One region of the Cereibacter azotoformans genome, then DNA from elsewhere that is predicted to be linked to it. Evidence: riboswitches for the same ligand, from Rfam matches in the RefSeq annotation. Region 1 holds a riboswitch; the other holds the start of a gene.
The links. Region 1 has a riboswitch for thiamine pyrophosphate ahead of thiM (hydroxyethylthiazole kinase). Riboswitches for the same ligand answer to the same signal wherever they lie in the genome.

Region 1 (10,160 bases):
GAGCCCGGCCGAAGACCCGACCCATTCGCCGATCACGGCCCCGATCGGGGCATAGACGGCCGCGATCCGCAGGGCCGCCGCCAGATGCGGCAGCGCATGCGGCAGCCTCAGCCACATCAGTTCCCGCCAGCGCGGCGCCCGCGCCAGCCGCGCCAGATCAAGGGCCGCCTCGGGTGTCGCCCGCAGCCCGTCATGCAGCGCCGACGCCACCGGGAAGAAGGTGATGAGCACCACGACCGCGACCTTCGACCCCATCCCGTAGCCGAGCCACAGCGTCAGGATCGGCGCCAGCGCAAAGACCGGAAGCGCCTGGCTGATGACGAGAAGCGGCCGGAGGATCTGCCCGAGCCGGTCCGAAAGCGCCGTGGCGAGGCCCGCGGCCAGCCCCGTGAGCACCCCCAGCCCGAGCCCCAGTCCGATCTCGGCCGCCGTCGTCGCGGCGTTCTGCGCAAGCATCCCCCGGTTGGTCCCCATCGCCTGCAGCACCGCCACCGGCCCCGGCAGGATGAAGGGCGGCACCGCGGTGAGGCTCACCACCGCCTGCCAGAGCGCCAGCAGCGCGATCCCCGCCAGCACGGCCCTCATGCCGCAAGCCGCGCCATCAGCCGCTCGGCCTCGGCCGCAAGCGCGGGCAGCGGACGAGGCACGGGCCCCGGCGGCAGCGCGACCGGAGAGAGCGTTCCGCCCTCGAGCAACCAGACCCGGTTGCCCATCCGCAAGGCCTCCATCGGATCATGCGTGACCATCAGCACCGCCGCGCCCGAAAGCCGCTCCAGCGCCAGATCCTGCATCCGCCGCCGCGTGCCCGCATCGAGGGCCGAGAAGGGCTCGTCCAGCAGCGCAAGCGGCGCCTCCTCCATCAGCGCGCGGGCCAGGGCCACCCGCTGCCGCTGCCCCCCCGAGAGGCTCGCGGGCCGGCGCGCCTCCTGCCCTTCCAACCCGACGAGGGCCAGAAGCTCCCGCGCCCGCGCGGCATCGGCGCGTGCTCCCGACAGCCTGCGCCCGAGCAGCACGTTCCCGAGCAGGCTCGACCGCTCCTGCAGGAGATCGCGCTGCGCCATCCAGGCGATCCGCCGCGGCGCCCTCACCTGCCCCTCGAACTCTGCGCCCGTGGGCAGGCCCGCCACGAGCCGCAGGATCGTGCTCTTGCCGGCGCCGCTGGCGCCGAGCAGACAGGTCCAGCCCGGCGCCAGCGGCAGGGCGATGTCGCGAAACAGCACCCGGCCGCCGATCCGGGCCGAGCCCTCGATCCCGAACCCCATCAGGGGGCCGACAGATCGACCGCCACGTCGGCCACCGCGGGCGCCACCGCGATCAGGCCCACCTCGGCCATGTAGCGCCCGAACCCGGCATAGCGGTCGGCGTCAAGCGCCATCGGCCGCGCCGCGAAATGGGGCAGCGTGTCGCCCCATGCGGCGGCGTTCAGGTCATCGTCCACCTCGGCCGACCAGCCGCGAAAGACCTCCCACGCCTCGTCGGGATGGTCCGCGATCCAGCCGGCCGCCCGCTCGGTCACTTTCAGGAAGGCGGCCACGGCGTCGCGGTCCATCCGGTCGGGGTTGGCCACATAGATCAGCTCGTCATAGGCGGGCACGCCATTCTCTTCGGGCAGGAAGCAGCGGCCCTCCTGTCCCGCGGCGGCGATCTGGTGCAACTCGAAGTTGCGGAAGGCCCCCGCCACCGCATCGACCTGCCCGCTCGCCAGCGCCGGGGTCAGCGCGAAGTTGACGTTCACGAACCCGACCTCGGCGGGCTCGACCCCGTTCGTGCGCAGCATCGTGTGCAGAAGCGCCTCCTCGATCCCCGCGACCGAGAAGCCGACCTTGCGCCCCTTCAGATCGGCCAGTCCCTGCACCGGACCATCGGCCTTCGCCATGACGCAATAGAGCGGGCTTTCGACCAGCGTCCCCACCCGCACGAGGGGCAGCCCCTCGGCATGTTGCAGGTAGAGCTGCGGCTGGTAGGTGATCGCAAGATCGACCTGACCCGAGGCCGCCATCTTCGGCGGATCGGCCGGATCGGCCGGGGCCACGATCTCGACCTCGAGGCCCGCCTCGTCGAACCAGCCCTGCCGCTCGGCGACGATGATGGGCCCGTGATCGGGGTTCACGAACCAGTCGAGCGCGATGGTCAGCGGCTGGGCCACAGCGGGCGCAGGCAGCAGCAGGGCAAAGAGGGCTGCGCGTTTCATTCAGGGCTCCTCAGCATGAAGAAGTGATCGGTCGGCCCGTGGCCGCTGCCGACGGACAGGGCATCGGCCCCGGCGATGGCGCCCGAGACGTAGGTCTTGGCGGCCCGGCAGGCGGCGAGCGCGTCGCCCGACAGGGCGAGATGCGTGGCGAGCGCCGACGACAGGGTGCAGCCCGTCCCGTGCGTGTTCCGCGTGTCGGTGCGGGGCGCCACGAGCCATTCCATCCTGTCCCGATCCAGAAACAGGTCGGGGCAGTCCTCGCCCGCGAGATGGCCGCCCTTGAGCAGCACCGCCGCCGGCCCCAGAGCCAGCAGCGCCCGCGCCTGACGCTCCATGCCCGCCCGGTCCGACACCTCGGCCTCGCCCAGCAGGTCCGCCGCCTCGGGGAGGTTCGGGGTGACGATCCGCGCCAGCGGCATCAGACGCTCGCGCAGCGCCGCCACCGCCTCGGCCGCAAGCAGCCGGTCGCCACCCTTGGCCACCATCACCGGATCGAGGACAACCGGCGCCCTCTGGCCGGCCAGTTCGGCCGCCACCGCCTCGGTGATGGCCGCCGTTCCCAGCATCCCGATCTTGATCGCATCCGTGCGCACATCGGTCAGGACCGCGCGAAGCTGCGCGGTGACGAAGGCGGGCGCGACCAGCTCGACCCCCGTCACCCCGCGCGTGTTCTGCGCCGTGAGCGCGGTCAGCACGGCCATCCCGTAGCCGCCGTTCGCGCCGATGGCCTTGATGTCGGCCTGTATGCCTGCGCCGCCCGACGGGTCCGAGCCCGCGATGGAAAGGATGTTGGGGATCATGCCTGTCTCCACTCCTCGGCAAGGGCGCGCGCGGCCGCCTCGGGGTCCGCGGCCGAGCCGATGGCCGACACCACCGCCAGCCCGTCCGCCCCCGCAGCCTTCACCGCCCGCGCATCGCCCGCGCCGAGCCCGCCGATCGCCACGGCCGGAACCGGCGCCGCCGCGACCAGCCGCGCGAGCCCGTCAAACCCGATGGGCGGCGCATGATCGGGCTTGGACGCCGTCGCCCGCACCGGCCCCACGCCCACATAATCCACGATCCCCAGCGGCAGGGCCTGCAGATGTCCGGGCGCCTCGACCGACAGGCCAAGCAGCCGGTCCGGCCCGATCCGCCGCCGCGCCTCCTCGATGCCGAGATCGCCCTGCCCCACATGAAGGCCCGCCGCCCCCGCCGCCAGCACGACCTCGACCCGGTCGTTCACGATCAGCGGCACTCCGAACGGATCGAGGGCCGCGATCAGCCGCCGGGCCAGCGGAACCAGCTCGGCGTCGCTTCGGCGCTTGTCGCGGAGCTGGACCAGCGTGGCCCCGCCACGCACCGCCGCGACCGCCAGCGCCTCGGGATCCGCGGCGCCGTCGGGCGTCACGAAATAGAGCGTGAGGTTCATGCCGCCTCCAGCTTCGCGCCGCGATCGAGATCATCGGGCGTCATCGCATGAAGCGCGTCGAGGAAGGCCACCTGGAAGCTGCCCGGCCCCGCGGCCCGGCGCGCCGCCTCCTCACCCGCAAGGCCGAAGAAGGCAAGCCCCGCGGCGGTGGCCTCGAAGGCGGGCCCGCCCGCCGCAAAGGCCCCGACGATGCCGGTCAGGGAGCAGCCGAGCGCGGTGACCTTCGGCATCAGCGCATGTCCGTTGCCGCACCGGATGCCCCGGCGGCCGTCGGTGACGAAATCCACCGGGCCCGTCACCGCCACCACGGCGCCCGACCCTTCGGCAAGGCGCTGCGCGGCGGCCTCGGCGGCCGCCACCGTGTCGGCGCTGTCGGCGCCCTTGCCCCGCGCTTCGGCGCCGGCGAGGGCCAGGATCTCCGAGGCGTTGCCGCGGATGACGGTGGGCTTCAGCGCCAGAAGCCGCGCCCCGAGACCGCGGCGGAAGGCCGTGGCCCCCACCGCCACCGGATCGAGCACCCAGGGCCGCCCGGCCGCGACGGCGCCGCGCGCCGCGGCCTCCATCCCCTCGACCCAGCGCGGGCTGGGCGTGCCGAGGTTGATGGTCAGCACCTGCGCGATGGCGGCGAACTCGCCCGATTCCTCGGCGTCATGCACCATCGCGGGCGAGGCGCCCGCCGCCAGCAGCACGTTGGCCATGACGTTCATGGCGACGAAGTTTGTGATGCACTGCACCAGCGGCGCCGTGCTCCGCATGGTGTCGAGATAGGCTCCGCAGCGATCCATCTTGCTCCTTCCATGACGGAAGGAGACGAAATGACCCCAGGCACAGGACCTGCAGCACCGCGACTTCCTCCGCCAGCATGACCTGGTTCAGGTTCGAAGGGTGCTTCTCAGCCCGGCTATGTCCCGGACGCCCCTGTCACTGACCAAGCCATACCGCGAGGCGAGCGCGCGGCGCAAGTCTCTTCAGGCGGGCGCGGTGGCGCCCCGGGCCGGGCGTATCACGAAGCGCGAATGGACCCGCGCTGCCGAAGGGCGCGGCCTGCCGGATCAGCGCAGGCCGGTTTCTTCGAGCAGCCCAAGGCGCTTGGCCTCGTAGTAATAGCCGTTGCGATACCACTGGATCGCGCGCTCTTCGTTGCCGCGCGCCACCAGCCACGCGCCGCGCAGATATTTGCCGCCGTAGGTCAGGTTCGTCCGCGCGTCGAGCAGGCTCTCGGCCTCGCCCTTGTAGCCCATGGTCTTCGCGGTCTGGGGATGGATCTGCATCAACCCCATGTAGGGCCCGTTGCGCGCCGCCGGATTGTAGCCGCTTTCGCCCCGCACCACCCGGTGCATCAGCGACGGCGGAACCTGGTAGAGCCTGGCATAGTCGCTCACCATCCGCATCACCTCGGGCTGGCCCGAGCCTTCGCCGCGCCCTTCCGTGGACGTGGCGCCTCCGCCACAGCCCCCCAGCGCCAGCGCCGCTGCAAGAAGCGCGGCGGTCATCATGACCTTCATCCTGCCTGTCCCTCTGCTGCCTTCACAACGGCTGTCAGATCTTCCCACACGTTCGGTGCGGCGACGAGCACCATGCCACCGCTTGCGTCTTCGGGAAAGGGGGAAGCCAGCCCTTGTGTTTCTTCGACCATCAGCATGGCCGCGAGACAGTCCCAGGGGTTCATGTGCGGCTCGTAATAGCCCCCCAGCCGGCCCGCGGCGACCGAGGCCAGCATGATCGCGCCCGAACCGTTGCGGTAGAACATTCCGCCGCGCCGCATCAGCTCGCGCACCAGCGCGGCCGCGACGTCGGGCGGCGTGCGATGGCTCGCCCCGAGGGCCACGTTGCAGTTGCCGATGCGCAGATCGGCGCGCGCATGCAGCCGCTCGCCGTTGAGGAAGGCCCCGCCCCCGCGCCGGGCGGTGAAGGTCTCGCGCGCAAGCGGATGCTCGATGACGCCCGCCACAGTGCGGCCGTCCTGCTGAAGCGCAAGGACCACGCACCAGTGCGGCAGACCGGCGAGGAAGGGTGCGGTCCCGTCGATCGGGTCGATCACCCAGGTGAAGCCGGATGTCCCCGCCTGCGCCCCGTGCTCTTCGCCCAGAAAGCCGTCTTCGGGATGGCGCTCCGAGAGGCGGCGCCGGATCAGCGTCTCGACCTCGCGGTCGGCCCGGCTCACGATGTCCTGGGGGCTCGCCTTGGCCTCGACCGCAAGGCTCTCGCGGCGGGCGAAGAAGTCAAGCGCGAGGCGGCCGGCTTCCGCCGCCACCTCGCAGGCCAAGGCCAGGCGGTCTCCGACCGGATCGGTCACTCTCTCATCCTCACTGCTCAAAGCGCGGGGCCTGATGCCAGCGCCATGCATCGGCGATCATGTGCGGCAGGGTGGACCGTTCGGGCTCCCACCCGAGTTCGCGCACGGCACGCTCCGACCCGCAGACGAGGGCGGCCGCATCGCCCGCCCGGCGCGCGCCGATCACGATCGGCACCTCGCGGTTGGTGACGGCGCGCGACTGTTCGATCACCTCGCGCACCGAGAAGCCGCGCCCCGTGCCGAGGCAGAAGACCCGGCTGGTGCCGCCCTGAAGCAGCCGGTTCAGCCCCAGCACATGCGCCTGCGCCAGATCCATCACATGCACATAGTCGCGGATGCAGGTGCCGTCGCGCGTGGGATAATCGGTGCCGAAGACGGTCAGCGCCGGCCGCTTGCCCGCCACCGCATCCAGCATCAGCGGAATGAGATGGGTCTCGGGCTCGTGCTGCTCGCCGGCCTCGCCCTCGGGATCGGCGCCGGCCACGTTGAAATAGCGGAAGATCGTGTGGTTCAGGCCGAAGGAAGCGCCGAAATTGGCCAGCATCTCCTCGATCGCGCGCTTGGAGGCGCCATAGGCGTTGATCGGGCGCTGCGGCGTGTCTTCATCCAGCACCACGCCATCCTGATCGCCGTAGGTCGCGCAGGTGGAGGAGAAGACGAAGTTCTTCACGCCCTGCGCGACGGTCGCCTCGAGCAGGTTCAGCGCGCCGTTCACGTTCACCCGCCAGTAGGTCGCCGGATCGCGCATCGATTCGCCCACCAGCGACAGGGCCGCGAAATGCATCACCGCGACGGGCTTCCATTCCTCGAGTGCCGCGTCGATGCTGGCGCGGTCCATCAGGTCGCCGCGCGCGAGCGGGCCGAACCGGACCGCCTGTTCCCAGCCGGTCGAGAGGTTGTCGAACGTCACGGGCTCGAACCCGGCCCGCTTCAGCACCTTGCAGGCGTGCGAGCCGATGTAGCCCGCGCCGCCCGTCACCAGAACCCGATCACCCATTCACTCAGCCCTCGGACCGACCGACCGCGACATATTCCTTGAAGCCGGCGCGGGTCACTTCGGCCGGCGCATAGACATTGCGCAGGTCCGCCATCTTCGGCTCGGCCATGACTCGGGCCAGCCGGCCCAGATCGAGGGCCCGGAACTCGTTCCACTCGGTCAGGATCACCAGCGCCGAGGCACCCTCGGCCGCCGCATAGGCATCGTCCATCCAGCGTACGCCCGGCAGGAGATGCTCGCCCTCGCGCCGCCCTTCGGGATCGACCACCCGCACCTTCGCCCCCGCGCCGATCAGGGCCGGGACGATGGTCAGCGAGGGCGCGTCGCGCATGTCGTCGGTGTTGGGCTTGAAGGTCACGCCCAGCACCGTGATCACCTTGTCACGGCACGAGCCCTCGCAGAGATCCTCGATCTTCTCGATCATCCGGCGCTTGATCTCGTCATTGACCTTGATGACGGTCTCGACGATCTGGATCGGCGAGGCATGGTCCTGCCCCATCCGGGCGAGCGCCTTGGTGTCCTTGGGAAAGCACGAGCCGCCATAGCCCGGCCCGGCATGGAGGAACTTGTTGCCGATCCGCCCGTCAAGGCCCATCCCCTTCGAGACGGCCTTGATGTCGGCCCCCACCCGCTCGCAGAGCGCCGCGATCTCGTTGATGAAGGTGATCTTGGTCGCGAGGAAGGCGTTCGCGGCGTATTTGATCATCTCGGCGCTCTCGAGGCCGGTGAAGACCACCGGAAAGTCGCGCAGGAACAGCGGGCGGTAGATGTCGGCCATGATCTTCCGGGCGCGCTCGGACTCCAGCCCCACCACCACGCGGTCAGGGCGCATGAAATCGTCGATGGCGGCCCCTTCGCGCAGGAATTCGGGGTTCGAGGCCACGTCGAAATCGGCGGCCGGATTGGCGGTGCGGATCACCTCGGCCACCTTGCGGTTGGTGCCGATCGGCACGGTCGATTTGGTCACGACCACCGCATAATGCCGGAGCGTGTGGGCGATCTCCTCGGCCGCGGCCATGACATAGGTGAGGTCGGCATGCCCGTCGCCGCGCCGCGTCGGCGTTCCCACGGCGATGAAGACCGCCTCGGCGTCGCGCATCGCCTCGGCCAGATCGAGCGTGAAGGACAGCCGCCCCGCCGCCACGTTGCGCGTCATCAGCGCCTCGAGCCCGGGCTCGAAGATCGGCACCTTGCCGTCCTTCAGCTTGGCGATCTTCGCCGGGTCCTTGTCGACGCAGACGACCTCATGTCCGAAGTCGGAGAAGCAGACCCCGGATACAAGGCCCACATAGCCCGTGCCGATCATCGCGATCTTCATGGAAAAAGCCGTCCTTTCCCTTGTGCGGCCTGTCTGTCAGCCGCATTCCAGACTGTAAATTTCAACCCAAGGCATCTTTCGCAATGGACGCACTCGCCCGCCGCTTCAGCACCGACTCGCGCCAGGTGATGTAGGTGATGGCAGAGATGATGATCCCGCCTCCCAGAAGCACGAAGGGGTCGATGCGTTCCCCGAAGGCCAGCGCCCCGAGCAACGTGGCCCAGACAAGTTGCAGGAAGGTGACGGGTTGCGTCACCGTCAGCGGGGCCGCGGCAAAGGCGCGGGTCATGCAGTAATGGCCGAGCGTGGCGAACACGGCCACGAGCGCAAGCCACAGAAGCTGCGTCGCGCCCACCGGCACCCAGACGAGCAGCGCAAAGGGCAGCAGGCCCACCGTCACCGTCAGCGACAGCATCGCCACGATCGCCCCCGCCCCCGCCACGTCCGACAGCCTGCGGGCCAGCAGGTAGCTGACGGCGAAGAACGAGGCCGCGCCGAGTTGCGACAGGTGCCCCGAAGACAGTTCGCGCAGGCCGGGCCGGAGCACGATCAGCGCCCCCACCAGCGCCACCGCCACCGCCAGAACCCGCCGCAGCGCCAGCCGCTCGGCGAAGAAGAGCGCCGCCCCCAGCGTCACCAGAACCGGGTTCAGGTAGCCGATGGCCGTCACCTCGGCGACCGGAATGCGGGCCATGGCGTAGAACCAGCAGATCACGGCGAAGGTGTGCACGAGGCCGCGCAGGGAATAGACCTTCAGTGCGCCGGGCGGAAAGCCGCCCCGCAGCACCGGGATCAGCGTCGGCAGCAGGAACAGCACACCGAAGGCGAAGCGGAGGAACGCCCCCTGTGCCGCCGGAATGTCGGTGCCCAGATAGCGGACGATGCCCGTCACCGCCACGAAGCTGAGGCCGGAGGCCAGCATCCAGAGCACGCCTTCCAGCGTGCGGGTCCGGCTCGCATCTGCGGGAAAGGCGCTCATGGCCGGCAATCAACCCGATCTCCCAAGGCATCGCAAGGGCAGATCATCAAGAAGCCGCCCCGGTTTCGGCAAAGGCCGAACCGTTGCGCACCCCACCCCGGCACACGAGCCCCCCGCGCAAGACCTGCGGAGGGCGGCGCCTCTCGCGCAGCCCGCCTCAGGCGTCGAGCCTTGCCGCGACATCCTCGGGGATGTCGAAGTTTGCGGTCACCGTCTGCACGTCGTCGTCCTCTTCCAGCGCATCGATCAGCTTCATCAGCTTCTGCGCGGTTTCCAGATCGACGTTCGTGCGGTTCTGCGGCTTCCAGACGAGCTTGGCTTCCTCGCTCTCGCCCAGCACCTTTTCCAGCGCCTCGGACACCTCGTTGAGGCTCGTGTCGCCGCAATAGATCCAGTGGCCGTCCTCGTCCGATTCGACGTCATCGGCCCCGGCCTCGATCGCGGCCATCATCACCGTGTCGGCATCGCCGGCAGCGGGCTTGTAGGTGATCTCGCCCACCCGGTCGAACATGAAGCTCACCGAGCCGGTGGTGCCGAGGTTGCCGCCGAACTTGGTGAAATAGCTGCGCACGTTCGAGGCGGTGCGGTTCACGTTGTCGGTCATCGTCTCGACGATGATCGCGATGCCGTTCGGGCCATAGCCTTCGTAGCGGATTTCCGAATAATCCTCGGCATCGCCACCCTGCGACTTCTTGATCGCGCGCTCGATCACGTCCTTGGGCATCGAGACGGCCTTGGCCGCCTTCACCGCCAGCCGCAGGCGCGGGTTCTTGTCGGGGTCGGGATCACCCATCTTGGCGGCGACGGTGATCTCCTTCGCCAGCTTCGAGAACATCTTCGAGCGCAGCTTGTCCTGCTTGCCCTTGCGATGCTGGATGTTCGCCCATTTGGAATGGCCCGCCATGACCCTCTCCGATCCTTTGATACCGGGCGCCTATAGCCCAGCGCCCGCCCCCCCCGCAAGCCTTGGC
Region 2 (10,160 bases), 740 kb from region 1:
CGCCCAGCGTCAGGGCGACGGCAAAGCTTGACAGGCAGATCACGAAGACCACGAGCACCACGCCCGGCAGCACCTCGCGCAGCATCGGCCGCTCGAGGTGCCGCGCGACGTCGGACGGGCCGAACCCCAGCGCCGCCGCGAGGCGGAACCGCTCGGATGGAATGGCGAGCCACCCCTGCAGGATCAGCCGGACGGCGAAGGGCATGTTGAAGAAGACATGCGCCAGCACCACCCCATGCAGCCCGTAGATCGAGAGGGGCGCCAGGCCCAGCGCCTCGAACCCGCGATTGAACAGGCCGGCCCGGCCGAAGACCGCGATGATCCCCAGCACGGCGACAATGACCGGCAGCAGGAAGGGCGCGCCCAGAAGCGCGATCATCAGCCCGCGGCCCGGAAAGCTGCGCCGCGCCAGCGCCCGCGCCACCGGAACGGCGAGCAGCACCGACACGAGGGACGAAAGCGCCGCCTGCAGGATCGTGAAGCGCAGCGCGGCCCAGTCGGCAGCCCCCAGCGCGCCGCCGCCCGCCCGCGCCATCACCAGCGCGAGCGGCCCCAGCGTCAGCGCGGCAAGGGCCGCGGCAACGATCAGCGCGCCAGCGCGTCTTGCCATTCGCGGAGGGCCTCCGGCCGCAGCGAGAGCGCCTCATCGGCCGAGAGAAGCAGCGACACATCGGGCCGGACCAGCGTCTCGAACCCTTCGGGCAGCCCGCCGGCGGGCAACCTGGCCGGATACATCCAGTTGGTCGTGGGCAGCACCGACTGCACCGGCTCTTCGAGCAGGAAGGCGAGGAATCGGTCGGCCAGCTCGGGCTGGTCGGAGGCGGCGAGCTTGCCCGCCACCTCGACCTGCAGGTAGTGGCCCTCGCGGAAGGGGGCCGCGGCCTTGCTGTCATCCTCTTCGGCGATCAGGTGGTAGGCGGGCGAGGTCGTGTAGCTCAGCACCATGTCGGCCTCGCCCTCGAGGAAGAGACCATAGGCCTCGGACCATCCCGGCGTCACCGTCACGATATTGTCGGCCAGCGCACCCCAGATCTCGGGCGCGCGATCGCCGTAGGCCGCCTTCACCCACATCAGCAGGCCAAGGCCGGGGGTCGAGCTGCGCGGATCCTGAATGACGATCCGGGCGTCCGAGGCGGCAAGCTCCTCGAAGGAGCCCGGAACCTCGGCCATCTTGCGATCATGGACGAAGGCAAACCACCCCCAGTCGAAGGGCAGGAACAGGGGATCGTCCCACGCCACCGGCAGATCGACCTCGACCGCCGCGCCATGGGGGGCGAAAAGCCCCGTGGCCGCCGCCGCCGCCGTGAGGTTGGTATCGAGACCCACCACGACATCGGCCTCGCTCCGCGCCCCCTCGAGCTGGAGGCGCGCCAGCAGCGCCGCGCCGTCGCCCGCCGCCACGAAGCGCAGGTCGCAGCCGCAGACCTCCTCGAACGCCGTCTCGACGGCCGGGCCGGGGCCCCATTCCGAGGTGAAGCTGTCGTAGGTCAGCACGGTCAACACGGGGGTTTGCGCCGCGGCCACCCCGGCCGTCAGCACGAAACCCGCAGCAAGCATCGGAAACTTCATCTCATCCTCCTCTCACGACGCGGGCGGAACGGGATGAGGAGCCATGCACCTTCCCTCCGCCGGTCCTAACCGGGTCAGGTTCAACGGGTTCGCAGCGCGCGTCTCAGCCCTTGCAGGCACCCCGAGGTGCCCCCGACCATAGCGACGCGGCCTGCCGCCGCAACAGGAAAGCCGGCCCGCCCGCCAGAATCCGGTTCCCCGGCGGCCGCATCTGCCCTATGGCTCGGCCCAAACGGGGACAGACGTCATGAGCTTCAACACCTTCGGCCACATCTTCCGCGTCACCACCTGGGGCGAGAGCCACGGACCCGCGCTCGGCGCCACCGTGGACGGCTGCCCGCCCGGCATCGCCATCGACGCCGAGGCGATCCAGCATTGGCTGGACCGGCGCAAGCCGGGGCAGAACCGCTTCACCACCCAGCGGCAGGAGCCCGACGCGGTGCGGATCCTGTCGGGCACATTCGAGGGCCGTTCGACCGGCACGCCGATCCAACTCATGATCGAGAACACCGATCAGAGGTCCAAGGATTACGGCGAGATCGCCCAGAGCTTCCGCCCCGGCCATGCCGACATCACCTACCACTGGAAATACGGGCTGCGCGACTATCGCGGCGGCGGCCGGTCCTCGGCGCGCGAGACGGCGGCACGGGTGGCGGCCGGCGGGATCGCACGGGCGGCCCTGTCCGAGCTGGTGCCGGATCTGCGGATCGAGGGCTACATGGTGCAGATCGGCCCGCACGCCATCGACCGCAGCCGGTTCGACCGGGCCGAGATCGAGCGCAACCCCTTCTGGTGCCCCGACCCGGATACGGCCGCGCTCTGGTCCGATTATCTCGACGGGCTGCGCAAGGCGCATGACTCGGTGGGCGCCATCGTCGAGATCCGCGCCTCGGGCGTGCCTGCGGGGCTTGGCGCGCCGATCTACGGCAAGCTCGACAGCGACCTTGCCGCGGCGATGATGACGATCAACGCCGTGAAGGGCGTGGAGATCGGCGAGGGCATGGCGGCGGCCTGCCTCACCGGCAGCGAGAACGCCGACGAGATCCGCATGGGGGCGCATGGCCCCGAGTTCCTCTCGAACCACGCGGGCGGCATCCTCGGCGGCATCTCGACCGGGCAGGATGTGGTGGTGCGCTTTGCCGTGAAGCCCACCTCATCGATCCTGACGCCGCGGCGCTCGATCACGACCGACGGCCGCGAGGTGGAGGTGGTGACCAAGGGCCGGCATGATCCCTGCGTGGGCATCCGCGCGGTGCCGGTGGGCGAGGCGATGATGGCCTGCGTTCTGCTCGACCACCTGCTCCTCGACCGTGGCCAGACGGGCGGCCTGCGCGGCCCGATCGGCGAAGCCTAGCGCCGAGCGGCCTCAGGCACGCGCGACAGCTGCACGGCAAGGATGCCCGCGGCGATCACGACGACGCCGACCGCGTCCCAGACCCCCATCCGTTCGCCCAGAAGCACCGCCGCCACGGCCACGCCGAAGAACGGGTTGAGGAAGTGGAAGGTGGCGGCCCGCACCGCCCCGATCCGGCCCACGAGGAGAAACCAGACCCAGGTCGCGAGCAACCCCGGCACGAGGGTCGTGTAGGCGAAGGCCGCAAGAAGGCTGAGACTCCAGGCAACCTCGAGCGGGGTCTCAATCGCAAGCGCCACGGGGGCGAGCGCGGCCGAGCCCACCAGCATCTGCAGCCCCACGATGATCAGCAGGTTGCCCCCCGACGAGGCCACCCGGACCGTGAGCGTCGCCGCCGTCAGGGCGATCACCCCCACGACGCAGAGGAGGAAGCCGAGCCCGTCCTCGCCACCCGAGAGCCGCGTGCCCATGATCATCACCACGCCCGTCATTCCCGCAAGCAGCCCCAGCGCCGTCAGCGGCCGCAGCCGCTCGTGCAGGAAGATCCAGCCCGCCAGCGCCACCAGCAGCGGCATGATCGAGGCCACGATCGCGGCAAAGCTGGCGCTGACCCAGCGCATCGCGACGAAGTTGAGCCCGAGGTAGAGCGCGTTCTGGCACAGGCCAAAGATCACCACGCCGCGCCACTGCGCGGGCGTCAGCCGGGCCGACTGGCCAAGCGCCGCACCGATGGCCAGCGCGATGAGCCCCGAGACGAGAAAGCGCAGCGACAGGGCGCTCAGGGGCGGCGCATGGGCCACGATGATCCGCGCCGAGGCGAAGGCCGAGGACCACATGAAGGCGAAGGCCAGGCCCATTCCGATGCTGCGCAGATCCATCCCGCTCCCCCCATGAAAAAAGGGCCGCCGACAGGCGACCCTCGGATGGCTGCCAAGGCCGAGCCCGAAGGATCAGGCGTTCACGCTGTCCTTCAGCGCCTTGGCGATCGTGAATTTCACCTGCTTGTCGGCGGCCTTGGTCACCTGCTCGCCGGTGGCGGGGTTGCGCACCTGACGCTCGGGCCGCTCGCGGCAGACGACCTTGCCGAGGCCCGGCAGCGTGACCGCGCCGCCGGCGGCCACTTGGCGGGCCACGATGGACGCGATCGCGTCGAGAGCCGCATTGGCCGTCTTCTTGTCCGCGCCCATCTCGTCAGCGAGTGTCGCCACGAGCTGCGTCTTGGTCATCGGTTTCGACATGAGAGTCTCCTGGTCTTGCCCCGCTGGACGCGGGGTCTGTTCCTGCCTCGGGGGGCTAATGCAAGGGCTACACCTTGTTTTGCAGCACAAATCAAGCCCTATTCCCGGCCTGCCCCCGCGTCAACACGCCTAGAGGAAAGCGGTTTCCTCGAAGCTGCGCAACTTTCGGCTGTGGATGCGTTCGATCGGCGTCTCACGCAACATTTCCATCGCGCGAATCCCGATGCGCAGGTGGCGGGCAACCTGCGTGCGGTAGAAATCGCTGGCCATGCCGGGCAGCTTCAGCTCGCCATGGAGCGGCTTGTCGGACACGCAGAGCAGCGTGCCGTAGGGCACCCGGAAGCGGAAGCCGTTGGCCGCGATCGTCGCGCTTTCCATGTCGAGCGCCACCGCCCGGCTCTGGCTCAGCCGCTGCACCGGCCCGGACTGGTCGCGCAACTCCCAGTTGCGGTTGTCGATCGTGGCGACGGTGCCCGTCCGCATGATGCGCTTCAGCTCGTAGCCCTGAAGCTGGGTCACCTCCTCGACCGCATCCTCGAGCGCGATCTGGATCTCGGCCAGCGCCGGGATCGGCACCCACACCGGAAGGTCATCGTCCAGGACGTGATCCTCGCGCAGATAGGCATGGGCCAGCACGAAATCCCCAAGGCTCTGCGAGTTCCGCAGGCCCGCGCAATGGCCCACCATCAGCCAGGCATGGGGCCGCAGGACCGCGATATGGTCGGTCGCGGTCTTGGCGTTCGAGGGGCCGACGCCGATGTTGACCAGCGTGATCCCCTGCCCGTCCGGCCGCTTGAGGTGGTAGGTCGGCATCTGCGGCAGGCGCGGCAGCAGGACGAGCGGCGTTTCGGGATCGGTGATCTCCTGATCGCCCGGCCCCACGAAGGCGCTGTAGCCGGAGTTCGGATCCGCAAGGGCCGCCCGCCCGATGGCCTCGAACTCGTCCACATAGAACTGGTAGTTGGTGAAGAGGACGTGGTTCTGGAAGTGGCGCGGATTGGTCGCCGTGTAATGCGTGAGCCGCGCAAGTGAGTAATCCACCCGCTGCGCCGTGAAGGGCGCCAGCGGCAGCGAGCCGTCGGGATGGCTGAGGCGCGAGCCGTTCACGATGTCGTCGTTGGTGGTCGCCAGATCGGGCACGTCGAACACGTCGCGCAGCGGGAACGACAGCACGCCGTCCTGCGGGACGGCGACCGAGGGATCGTTCGCCACCGCGAAATGCACCGGCATGGGCGTCGCCGACACGCCGATCTCGACCGGCACGCCGTGGTTCTGCATCAGCAGCCCGATCTGCTGGATCAGGTAGTTGCGGAACAGGTCGGGCCGCGTCACGGTCGTCGAATAGGTGCCGGGCTCGGCGACATGGCCGAAGCTCAGCCGGCTGTCGGCGCGGGTGAAGCTGGTGGTCGTCAGGCGGATCTCGGGATAGTAGGCCCGCACGCGCGAGGCGGGACGGCCCGAGGCGGCGGCGGCGCTGAAATGGCCCGACAGGAAGCGGGTGGACAGGGCGTAGATCTCCTCCAGCCGCCGGACCGCCTCGGCGGGGTCCGTGAAGCTCTCGGGGGCAGGCACATCGGGCACGAGTAGGGGAAGGGGCGCGTCGGTCACGGATCTGTCTCTTTCTGTCGCTGCCTCGCCGAAGGATGCGCAGGCTCATCGGCGGGGATCAAGCCTCTCCGCACCGGCGAGGGCGGACCCGTTCTCCTCTTGCGGCCCGCACCGGCCCTGCGGATAGTGGCGGCATGAAGACGTTGCTTTCCCTCGGACATGGCTATTCGGCGCAGGCGCTTGCGCGCCGGCTTCTTCCCGCCGGCTGGCGGGTGATCGGCACCACGCGGAGCGCGGCCAAGGCCGATGCCCTGCGCGCACAGGGCATCGAGCCGCTGCTCTGGCCCGGCGACCCCGGCCCGGCCCTCGCTCAGGCCACCCACATCCTCGCCTCGGCCGCCCCGGGCCCGGAGGGCGATCCGTTCCTCGCCACTCACGCTTCGCGAATGGCCGAGGCCCGGCCGGAGTGGGTGGGCTACCTCTCGACCACGGGCGTCTATGGCGACCATCAGGGCGGCTGGGTGGATGAGGACACCGCCCTCACCCCCTCGACCGAACGCGGCCGGTCCCGTGTCGCGGCCGAGCGCCAGTGGCAGGCGCTGGGTCTGCCGCTCCATATCTTCCGGCTTGCGGGGATCTACGGCCCCGGACGCGGCCCGTTCGAGAAGGTCCGCGACGGGACGGCGCGCCGCATCGTGAAGCCGGGGCAGGTCTTCAGCCGCATCCATGTCGAGGACATCGCGCAGGTTCTGGAGGCCTCGATCCGGCATCCCGAGCCGGGCGCGATCTACAATGTCTGCGACGACGATCCGGCGCCGCCCGAGGATGTGCTGGGCTATGCGGCCGAATTGATCGGCCTGCCTCCTCCGCCCGAGGTGCCCTATGACGAGGCCGAGATGACGCCGATGGCGCGCAGCTTCTACGCCGAATCCAAGAGGGTGCGGAACGATCGGATCAAGGAACGGCTGGGGGTCCGCCTCATCCATCCCGATTACCGCTCGGGGCTGCGCGCCCTTCTCGCGACGGGCGGCTGAACGGAAGGGGCCCCGCCCGGCGGGGCCCTGCCCGGGGTCAGGCGCGTCGGGCCAGAACCTCCACACCCAGCGTTTCCAAGGCCTTGCGCTCGATGTCGGCGGCGTTCAGGCCCGCCGTGGCATACATGGCCTCGGCGCTGTTGTGGTCGATGAACGTGTCGGGCAGCACCATCGAGCGGTAGCGGAAGCCGCGGTCGAAGACTCCCGCCTCGGCCAGAAGCTGCGCCACATGGCTGCCGAAGCCGCCGATGGCGCCTTCCTCGATGGTGATCAGCGCCTCGTGATGGGCGGCCAGCTGCAGGATCAGGTCGCGGTCGAGCGGCTTGGCAAAGCGCGCATCCGCCACCGTGGGCGAGATCCCGCGCGCCGCCAGCGCCTCGGCGGCCACCTGCACTTCCGACAGGCGGGTGCCGAAGGACAGGAGCGCGATCCGCGTGCCCTCGCTCACCACCCGGCCGCGGCCGATCTGGAGCGGCACGCCCTTCGCCGGCATCTCGACCCCCACGCCATCGCCGCGCGGGTAGCGGAAGGCGATGGGCCCCTCGTCGTGGGCGGCGGCGGTGGCGACCATATGGACAAGCTCGGCCTCATCGGCGGCGGCCATCACCACGATGCCGGGCAGGTTCGACAGGAAGGCCACGTCGAACGAGCCCGCATGGGTGGCGCCGTCCGCGCCCACCAGCCCCGCCCGGTCGATGGCGAAGCGCACCGGCAGGCGCTGGATCGCCACGTCATGCACGATCTGGTCGTAGCCGCGCTGCAGGAACGTGGAATAGATCGCGCAGAAGGGCCGCATCCCGCCCGCCGCAAGGCCGGCCGAGAAGGTGACGGCGTGCTGCTCGGCAATCCCAACGTCAAAGATCCGCTTGGGGAAACGGTCCGCGAAGAGGTTGAGCCCCGTCCCGTCCGGCATGGCGGCGGTCACGGCGCAGATGCGCTCGTCCACCTCGGCCTCCTTGATGAGGCTCTGGGCGAAGACCTTGGTGTAGGAGGGCGCGTTCGAGACCGGCTTGACCTGCGCGCCGGTCAGGACGTTGAACTTGTTCGTGGCATGGCCGCGATCGCGCGCGGCCTCGGCGGGCGCGTAGCCTTTGCCCTTCTTCGTGATCACGTGAATGAGAACCGGCGCGCTCGCGCGTTGCTTGACCGTGCGCAGCACCGGCAGAAGCTGGTCGAGATCGTGCCCGTCGATGGGCCCGACGTAGGAGAAGCCCAACTCCTCGAACAGCGTGCCGCCGACGGTCACGCTCTTAAGCATCTCCTTGGCGCGGCGCGCGCCCTCCTGGAACGGTTCGGGCAGAAGGCCAAGCGCGCCCTTGGCGGCGGCCTTGAAGTCCTGGAACGGCGCACCCGCATAGAGCCGCGACAGATAGGACGAGAGCGCCCCCACCGGCGGAGCGATGCTCATCTCGTTGTCGTTCAGGATCACGATCACGCGGTTCTTCAGGTGGCCGCCGTGGTTCAGCGCCTCGAAGGCCATGCCGGCCGACATCGAGCCGTCGCCAATGATCGCCACCGCATCGCCCGTGTCGCCGCCCAGCTCGCGCGCGGCGGCAAAGCCCACCGCGGCCGAGATCGAGGTCGAGGAATGGCCCGCGCCGAAGCAGTCATAGGGGCTTTCCGACCGTTTGGTGAAGCCCGAGAGGCCCCCGCCCTGCCGCAGCGTGCGGATGCGGTCGCGCCGGCCGGTCAGGATCTTGTGAGGATAGCACTGATGCCCCACATCCCAGATGATCTTGTCGCGCGGCGCGTCGAAGACCGCATGGAGCGCGACGGTCAGCTCCACCACGCCGAGGCCCGCGCCGAGATGCCCCCCCGTCACCGACACGGCCGAGATGGTCTCGGCCCGCAACTCGTCGGCGAGGTTGCGCAGCTCACGGTCCGTGAGGCCCTTCATGTCGACCGGAAGCGTCACCCGGTCGAGCGTCGGCGTGCAGGGTCTGTCGGTCATCGTCTTCCTTCAGCTTTCACGCGATATGACGAAGCGCGCGGCCTCGATCAATGTTCCTGCCTCTGGCCCATAGGGGGCAAGCGCCGCCTCGGCCTCCTCCACCAGAGCACGCGCGCGCGCCTTGGCGCCCTCGAGCCCGAGCAGCGACACGAACGTGGCCTTGCCGGCCTCGGCATCCTTCTGGAGCCGCTTGCCCGCCTTGTCCGCATCGCCCTCGACGTCGAGAATGTCGTCCGCGATCTGGAACGCAAGCCCGAGCGCCGTGGCGTATCGGCGCAGTGGCCCCGTGTCCGCCTGCCCCAGGATGGCGCCCGCTTCGGCAGACCAGCGGATCAGCGCCCCCGTCTTGCCCGCCTGCAGATGGGTGATCTGTTCGAGCGTCAGGGGAACGGCCGCCGTCTCGGCGGCAATGTCGAGCGCCTGGCCCAGCACCATGCCCTCGGCCCCCGAGGCCCTGGCGAGCGTCTCGACCAGGCGGATCCGCACCTCGGCCGGGCCCAGCGCCGGATCGGCCAGCAACTCGAAGGCCAGCGTCTGCAGCGCGTCGCCCGCAAGGACAGCGGTGCATTCGTCCCATTTCCGGTGCACCGTCGGCAGGCCGCGGCGCAGGTCGTCATCGTCCATGCAGGGCATGTCGTCATGCACGAGGCTGTAGGCGTGCAGGGCCTCGATCGACGCCGCGGCGCTTACCGCCGCCTCGGGCGCGATCCCGTGCAGGCGCGCGGACTCGAGCACGAGGAATCCCCGCAGCCGCTTGCCGCCCTGCACCGCGTAGCGCATGGCATGAACCACCGGCAGCTCCTCGCGATCCGCCAGCGCCGCGTCAAGCCGCGCCTGCACCCGCGCGGCCGCATCCGTCAAAGCCTTGGAAAAGCTCACAATCCCTCCGCCGGAACCGTCCCCGTCGCGCGACCTTCGGCGGCGCGGATCAGTTCCACCTTGTCCTCGGCATCCTTCAGCTTCTGCGCGCAATGCGCCTTGAGCGCCGAGCCGCGCTCGTAGAGGCGGATGGAGTCGTCCAGCGGCACGTCACCCTTCTCCAAGGCCGTGACAACCGCCTCCAGCGCGGCCATCGCCTCTTCGAATGTCATCTCTGCCACTGCTTTTTCCGTCATGCGCTCCGCTCCAGAAGGACGCCCACATGCGCCGCGCTGCTCGCGGCGAGGGCAGCCAGATCATATCCGCCCTCGAGTGTCGATACCACCCGCCCGCCGCATGACGCCGCAGCCAGATCGCACAGGCGCCCGGTGAGCCAGCGGAAATCCTCCTCGCGCCAGTTGAGGTTGGCCAGCGGGTCGGCGGCATGGGCGTCGAAACCCGCCGAGATCAGGATCAGTTCGGGCTGCCAGTCCTCGATGCGCCGGAAGGCCGCCTCCCAGGCCTCGCGCATCTCGGCGCTCCCGCTGCCCGGGGCAAGCGGCAGGTTCAGGATCTGCCCGTGCGCGCCACGTTCGTCCACGGCTCCC

Region 2: linked by a shared signal. The riboswitch ahead of thiB (thiamine ABC transporter substrate binding subunit) and the one ahead of thiM (hydroxyethylthiazole kinase) in region 1 are both predicted to bind thiamine pyrophosphate.

What each region holds. Positions count from the first base shown of each region.
Region 1 is NZ_CP090021.1:521,067-531,226, reverse strand. It holds gene LV780_RS02645 (ABC transporter permease) at 1-585, opposite strand, end outside; gene LV780_RS02640 (ATP-binding cassette domain-containing protein) at 582-1,262, opposite strand; gene LV780_RS02635 (ABC transporter substrate-binding protein) at 1,262-2,191, opposite strand; gene thiD (bifunctional hydroxymethylpyrimidine kinase/phosphomethylpyrimidine kinase) at 2,188-2,991, opposite strand; gene thiE (thiamine phosphate synthase) at 2,988-3,599, opposite strand; gene thiM (hydroxyethylthiazole kinase) at 3,596-4,384, opposite strand; TPP riboswitch at 4,432-4,529, opposite strand; gene LV780_RS02615 (lytic transglycosylase domain-containing protein) at 4,652-5,104, opposite strand; gene LV780_RS02610 (inositol monophosphatase family protein) at 5,101-5,895, opposite strand; gene galE (UDP-glucose 4-epimerase GalE) at 5,906-6,892, opposite strand; gene LV780_RS02600 (UDP-glucose dehydrogenase family protein) at 6,897-8,210, opposite strand; gene LV780_RS02595 (DMT family transporter) at 8,272-9,189, opposite strand; gene LV780_RS02590 (YebC/PmpR family DNA-binding transcriptional regulator) at 9,347-10,093, opposite strand.
Region 2 is NZ_CP090021.1:2,801,077-2,811,236, forward strand. It holds gene LV780_RS14035 (thiamine/thiamine pyrophosphate ABC transporter permease ThiP) at 1-610, opposite strand, end outside; gene thiB (thiamine ABC transporter substrate binding subunit) at 586-1,569, opposite strand; TPP riboswitch at 1,604-1,703, opposite strand; gene aroC (chorismate synthase) at 1,817-2,923, shown strand; gene LV780_RS14050 (DMT family transporter) at 2,920-3,801, opposite strand; gene LV780_RS14055 (HU family DNA-binding protein) at 3,874-4,161, opposite strand; gene LV780_RS14060 (AMP nucleosidase) at 4,291-5,769, opposite strand; gene LV780_RS14065 (SDR family oxidoreductase) at 5,904-6,743, shown strand; gene dxs (1-deoxy-D-xylulose-5-phosphate synthase) at 6,781-8,694, opposite strand; gene LV780_RS14075 (polyprenyl synthetase family protein) at 8,704-9,573, opposite strand; gene LV780_RS14080 (exodeoxyribonuclease VII small subunit) at 9,570-9,809, opposite strand; gene LV780_RS14085 (histone deacetylase family protein) at 9,806-10,160, opposite strand, start outside.